DNA from 2 places in the Pseudarthrobacter sp. AB1 genome. Region 1 is predicted to be linked to the other one. Evidence: riboswitches for the same ligand, from Rfam matches in the RefSeq annotation. Region 1 holds a riboswitch; the other holds the start of a gene.

Evidence for each region. A riboswitch is a leader RNA that binds a small molecule or an ion and turns the genes downstream of it on or off. The one in region 1 is predicted to bind S-adenosylmethionine.
Region 2: another riboswitch for S-adenosylmethionine. It lies ahead of DAD99_RS15825 (aminotransferase class V-fold PLP-dependent enzyme); the one in region 1 lies ahead of DAD99_RS02275 (homoserine O-acetyltransferase).

The regions. Positions count from the first base shown of each region.
Region 1 is NZ_PZKO01000008.1:23,218-26,483, reverse strand. It holds gene DAD99_RS02285 (VOC family protein) at 1-113, opposite strand, end outside; gene DAD99_RS02280 (bifunctional o-acetylhomoserine/o-acetylserine sulfhydrylase) at 317-1,669, shown strand; SAM riboswitch class IV at 1,738-1,852, shown strand; gene DAD99_RS02275 (homoserine O-acetyltransferase) at 1,865-2,980, shown strand; gene DAD99_RS02270 (hypothetical protein) at 2,985-3,266, opposite strand, start outside.
Region 2 is NZ_PZKO01000057.1:31,234-34,499, forward strand. It holds gene DAD99_RS15820 (class I SAM-dependent methyltransferase) at 1-74, opposite strand, end outside; gene DAD99_RS15825 (aminotransferase class V-fold PLP-dependent enzyme) at 184-1,623, opposite strand; SAM riboswitch class IV at 1,659-1,772, opposite strand; gene hisN (histidinol-phosphatase) at 1,929-2,741, opposite strand; gene rsgA (ribosome small subunit-dependent GTPase A) at 2,794-3,266, opposite strand, start outside.

The DNA of each region.
Region 1 (3,266 bases):
CGGGGGTGCACCCCGCCCTTCACGGCTTCAACGCCGAGGGCGGACGAAATACGTTCGGTGGTGGCAACGAGGCCATCTTGTTCACAGGCGTAAGAGACGTGATCCATGCGCATGCCATCATCTTGGCACTTTGTGATCCGGCTCTCAGCTAAGGGTAGCCTTACCGGAATCCTCTGCGTCACGAGTGGACATTCCGCCGGAAAGCGGGAGGAGACCGGCCGGCTGACCACCTTCGTCACAATCCTGTTCCCGTCTGGGAAAGTCTTCCTACACTGAACGCAACCGAGCTGTGCCACACCACGTCAAGGAGCATTGAATGTCGAACGCATGGTCTTTCGAAACCCGCCAGATCCACGCTGGCCAGGAACCGGACAGCGCCACCGGCGCGAGGGCGCTCCCGATTTACCAGACGACGTCGTTCGTCTTCCCGAGCGCGGAAAGCGCCGCCAACCGGTTTGCCCTCGCGGAGCTCGCGCCGATCTACACTAGAATCGGCAACCCCACGCAGGATGCCGTGGAACAGCGGATTGCCAGCCTTGAGGGCGGGGTCGCTGCCCTGCTGCTGAGCTCGGGACAGGCCGCTGAAGCCTTTGCCATCCTGAACATCGCCGAAGCCGGGGATCACATCGTGGCCAGCCCCAGCCTGTACGGCGGGACGTACAACCTCCTGGCGCACACCCTCAAGAAGTTCGGCATATCCGTCACGTTTGTGGCTGACCCGGACAACCTCGACCAGTGGCGCGATGCCGTCCAGCCCAACACCAAGCTCTTCTTCGGCGAAGTGGTCTCCAACCCGCGTCAGGACGTGCTGGACATTGAAGGCGTGTCCGAGGTAGCTCACGAGGCCGGCGTTCCCCTGATTGTGGACAACACGCTGTCCACCCCCTACCTCATCCGCCCGCTCGAATGGGGCGCGGACATTGTGGTCCACTCCGCCACCAAGTATCTGGGCGGGCATGGCTCGGCCATAGCCGGGGTGATTGTGGACTCGGGGAACTTCGACTTCGGCGCGGAGCCGGAACGGTTCCCGGGCTTCAGCACCCCGGACCCCACCTACAACGGGCTGGTGTATGCCCGGGACCTTGGGGCCGGCGGAGCCCTCGGTGCCAACCTGTCCTACATCCTTAAGGCCCGGGTGCAGCTTCTGCGCGACCTCGGCTCGGCAGTGTCACCGTTCAACGCATTCCTCATCGCCCAGGGCCTGGAGACCCTGAGCCTGCGGGTGGAGCGTCACGTGGCCAATGCAATGGACGTTGCCCAGTGGCTTGAGGCAAGGGACGACGTCGAATCCGTCGCCTATGCAGGGCTGTCCTCCAGCCCCTGGTATGAGCGCGGCCGCAAATACGGCCCCAAAGGCACCGGTGCGGTGGTCTCATTCAACCTTGCCGGCGGCGCGGAGGCCGGGAAGCGCTTCGTGGATGCCTTGGAACTGCACTCCCACGTTGCGAACATCGGGGACGTCCGTTCACTGGTGATCCACCCGGCATCAACCACGCACAGCCAGCTCTCGCCGGAGCAGCAGGTCATCGCTGGGGTCACGCCGGGACTTGTCCGCCTGTCCGTGGGCATCGAACACATTGATGACATCATGGCCGACCTGGAGGCCGGGTTCCGGGCGGCCAAGGGTGCGGCGGACCCTAACAAAGACGCGGCGGCCCCGCAGGAGTAGGGCTTCCGCGAAGTCACAACCAGTCACACGCTTAGCAATAGACCGGGGCTGTTCGTACACTCGAAGCAGGTCATGAGTGCCAGCGACAGCCCCGGCTTGCTGGCCGGCAACCCTCTTTTGCGGCGGGGTGCCCCGGGTGAGGACCTGGCCTGCCGGTCAATTGACGGTGGGCAAGCGCATAGAAAAGGTCCTTCCATGACGATTACGATTTCCCGTACTGCAGCCCCCGGAAACGGCGTGGTCCGTTACGCCAGCGTCGGCGGACTTGAGCTCGAAGCCGGCGGTTTCCTCCCGGATGTCACCCTTGGCTATGAAACGTGGGGAACCCTCAACGCGGACGGCTCCAACGCCGTCCTGATTGAACACGCCCTGACCGGCAGCACGCACGTGACGCGCGGCGACAGCGACGAGCCCGGCTGGTGGGAGCAACTGGCCGGACCAGGTGCGCCGGTGGACACCGACCGGTTCTTTGTGGTCTCCATCAACATTGTGGGTGGCTGTTACGGCTCCACCGGGCCATCCTCGGTTGCCCCCGACGGCAAGCCATGGGGGTCGCGGTTTCCTTTGGTAACGCTGCGGGACACCACGGCGGCTGAGGCCAGGCTGGCTGACCAGCTGGGCATCCCGAGCTGGTACGCCGTGCTGGGCGGTTCCATGGGCGGCGCGCGGGCATTGGAATGGGCGGTCACCTACCCGGAACGGGTCCAGCGGTGCGCAGTTATCTCGATCGGTGCCGCCAGCACGGCCGAACAGATCGCGTTCGCCCAGGCGCAGACGCTCGCCATCCGCCAGGACAGCAATTTTAACGACGGCGACTATTATGGCGGTCCGCTGCCGGAGGACGGGCTGGCCCTGGCACGGCGCATTGCGCACATCACCTATCGCTCCGCAGCGGAATTCGATGGGCGCTTCGGCCGGTCGGCCCAGCACCCGGAATCGCCGTTCCAGGCGGCAGCGCTGGGGGAGCGGGGCCGCTACCAGGTGGAAAGCTATCTGGACCACCAAGGCAAAAAGCTGGTGCGGCGCTTTGATGCCAACAGCTACATCGCCATCACCGACGCCCTTATGAGCCACGACGTCTGCCGCGGGCGGGGTTCCCTGGACGAGGCCTTGGGCCGGGCTACCGCCAGGTTCTTCGTGGCCGCCGTGGACAGTGACCGGCTGTATTTCCCGTCCCAGTCCCGTGAACTGGCTGACGCGCTCCCGGGTGACGTGGACGTGCACGTCATTGAGGCTCCGATCGGCCACGACGGCTTCCTGACCGAGATTGGCCAGCTGGGCCGCCAGCTCCGGAATACGTTCCTGATCTAAGCAGTTAGCCGTTCATGATGTCGGAGCGGCGCTTCATATACTCCTCCATGGCCAGCTCGCCGCTGCTGTACTGCTGGTCGAGTTCGGCCAGTTTCCGGGCCCGGTATCCCTGCGGGCCCGACGGCGGCAGGGGAATGCCAGGGGCGGCAGGCTGCTTCGGTGCTTCCGCGCGCTGATCCGGCACCGACTGGCCGGTGGGCTGCGGCTGGCCGTACGGCGGGAACTGCTGGTCCGCGGAAGGAATCGGCTGCATGGGCGGCAGCGGCTGGCTCGGCGGCAGGGGCTG
Region 2 (3,266 bases), on a different contig from region 1:
TCGCCGCCGTCCTGGAAACTCTGTCCGAGTTCCAGGCGGCGTCCGTGCTCAATTCTGGGGCCACCCCGTGCCACGCGCGGCCTCCTTCAACTGTGCCCATCGGTATCCTTCGAATTTACCGCATGGGCGGCAGCCGCTGGGTCAGGCGGCAGCCAGGTCAGGAACCAGGGGAGGAAGCGTCAGTCAGTCGTCAAGGCACGGAGCCGCGCCGGCGGTGCCCGGCGTGTTGGGAGCCCAGTGCGGGTAGGTGCGGGTGTCGTTGGCCGGAACCCAGCGGCCCGCGTCCACCACGTAGTCCCAGCCCAGTCCGGTCCGGCGGAGCTGTTCCAGGCCTGCGAGGAGCCGTTGGGCGTCCTCCAGTCGGGAGCCTACGCCGAAGCTGGCCCGCAGCGAACCGGAGGGAAGGCCAAGGCGCTTGAGGAGCGGGTGCGCGCAGAAGCGACCGTCCCGGAGGCCCACGCCATGCTCGGCCGACAGGTAGGCGGCAACGAGTCCGGCGTCGTACCCTGCCACGGAGAAGTTCACCACGCCGATGGTGCCGGTGTCAGCGTCCGTATCCGAGAAGATCTGGTGCACGGTGACGCCGTCGATCTTCCCGAGCCCGTCCACCAGGAATGACCGGATGGCCGATTCGTGGGCGTGCCAGCGGTCCTGGTCCAAGGATGCGATGACCTGGGTGGCGCGTGCCAGGGTAGCCGCACCCAGGACGTTGGGGGAGCCGCCCTCGTGCCGGGCCGGGCCGGTGGCCCAGCTGACGCCGTCGAGCTTGGCCTCGCGGACGGCGCCGCCGCCGGCCAGGTGGGGAGTACCGGCGTCGAGCCAGTCCGTGCGGCCCACCAGGACCCCGGAGCCGAAGGGCGCGTAGAGCTTGTGGCCGGAGAAGGCGAGGTAGTCGACGTCGTCGGTGCTGATATTGATGCGCCGGTGCGGCGCCAACTGCGCGGCGTCCACCACGATCCGCGCCCCGTACTCATGGGCGAGGGCGGCCAGGGCCTTGACCGGGAGGATCTCCCCGGTGACGTTGGAGGCGCCCGTCACCGCGAGGAGACTGACGTTGCCCTGCTCAAGTTCGGCGCGCAGGACCTCAAGGGTCCCTACGATGGTGTCCGCGGCGACGACGCTGCGGTGCGGGACGCCCTGCCACGGCAGGAGGTTGGCGTGGTGCTCGATGTCCAGATAAAGGACATCGCCATTCGGCCGTCCGTCCGTCGCCGGCAGGCAACCCGCCAGCAGGTTCAGCGAGTCGGTGGTGTTCCGGGTGAAGATGACGGAGTCGTCCGGGCGCCCGCCCACAAAGTCGCGGACGACGTTCCGGGCGTTCTCGTACACGGAGGTGCTGATCTGGGACGCAAAGCCCGCGCCTCGGTGGACGCTGGCGTAAAACGGCAGGATCTCGTTGAGGTAGGCGGACACCACGGAGAGGGCAGGAGCGGATGCGCCGTAGTCCAGGTTTGCGTAGCGGACATGGCCGCCCTGGATCAACGGTGCCTGGATTTCCGCGCCGGTGACGGCAGAAAGGGGGCGCCCGGCGATGGCGGCGGCATCGTGGATCAGCGCAGCGGCGTTGGCGGGGGCGGCGTTGCTGGGAGAAACAGTGTTGGGGGAGACGGTGGCAGTTGTCACGGAGACCTCACTCTAAAAGGACTCCCCGTACCGGGAATCCGCGCTTGCCGTGTCCATTCCGGACCGGCCTGGTCGTCACCCGGGGCACCCCACCGCGAATGGAGGGTTGCCGGCCAGCAAACCGGGGTTTAGCGCTGGCACTCGTGACCTGTTAAGAGCGTAGAACATCTGCCGCTGCACAAAGGAAGCCAGCCCAATGTTAAGGACTTTGTTACGCGCGTTTGAGGAATCGCGCATTTGTCGAAGATACGACGGCGGACGCCCCCTTGAGGGGGCGTCCGCCGTCGATAATTCGAAGAAAGTGCCTAGAGGAGATCGTCCAGGTCCGGGTTCAGCCGCTTGAGCACCTCTGAGTGCAGGATGGAGTTCGTGGCCAGGGCGTTTCCGCCGAACGGCCCGTCCTGTCCCTCCAAAGAGGTGAAGCGGCCGCCGGCTTCCACCACGATGGGCACGAGGGCAGCCATGTCGTAGAGGTTCAGTTCGGGCTCGCAGGCGATGTCCACGGAACCTTCGGCCACCATGCAGTAGGACCAGAAATCGCCGTAGGCGCGCGTGCGCCACACGTCCTCGGTCAGGCCCAGGAACTCATCCAGATTGCCGCGCTCCTTCCAGCCGCCCAGGCTGGAGTAGGACAGGGAGGCATCCGAAAGCTTGGAGACGTCCGAGACCCGGAGCCGCGTTGCGGCGGCGAGGGACTTGCCCATGTACGCGCCGGAACCCTTGGCGGCCCACCAGCGCTTGCCCAGTGCGGGCGCGCTGACCACTCCCACCACGGGTTCACCTTCGTCCACGAGGGCGATCAGGGTGGCCCACACCGGGACGCCGCGGACAAAGTTCTTGGTGCCGTCGATGGGATCAATGATCCAGCGGCGGGAGCCATGGCCCGAGCTGCCGAATTCCTCGCCCAGCACGGCGTCGCGGGGACGCGAGCGGGACAGCTGGCCGCGGATGGCTTCCTCCGCGGACTTGTCCGCGTCCGTAACCGGCGTCAGGTCCGGCTTGGTCTCGATGCGGAGGTCCAGTGCCTTGAAGCGGCTCATGGTCTGGTCATCCACGGAATCTGCCAGCACATGGGCAAGGCGCAAGTCATCGTTGTAGCTCGAAGCGGGTTGGATCATGGTTCCAAACTACCGTCTCCGGACCGCAGGGTTGGGGACATCGGCGTTCCGTCTAGCCGATGCTGCCTAGTTCCTTGGTTTCCTGGCCCACCAGGCGCGGATCAGTGCCGAGCAGCCGCCGCAGGGACGCGAGCCGGGCCGGGCCGGTGGGGCCCGCTTGACCGGCCGCCACCCAGGAATCCACGCCGCAGTTGACGGCCGCGGTGTTGTGCTTGCAACCACGCTCGCAGGCATCCGTGCCCGGTTCCAGGTCCGGGAAGGACCTTAGTATCCGGTCCGGATCCACGTGGGCCAGGCCGAACGAGCGGATGCCAGGAGTGTCGATGATCCAGCTACCGGCGGGGGCGCCGGTCAGTTTCAGGGCAAGGGCCGACGACGACGTGTGGCGGCCGCGGCCTGTCACCGCGTTCACGCCACCGGTAGCCCGTTCGGCCCCGGTGAGCGCATTGACCATGGTGGATTTGCCCACGCCGGAATGGCCCAGCATCACCGAGACCTTGCCCTCGAGGTACGCGCGGAGTTGCG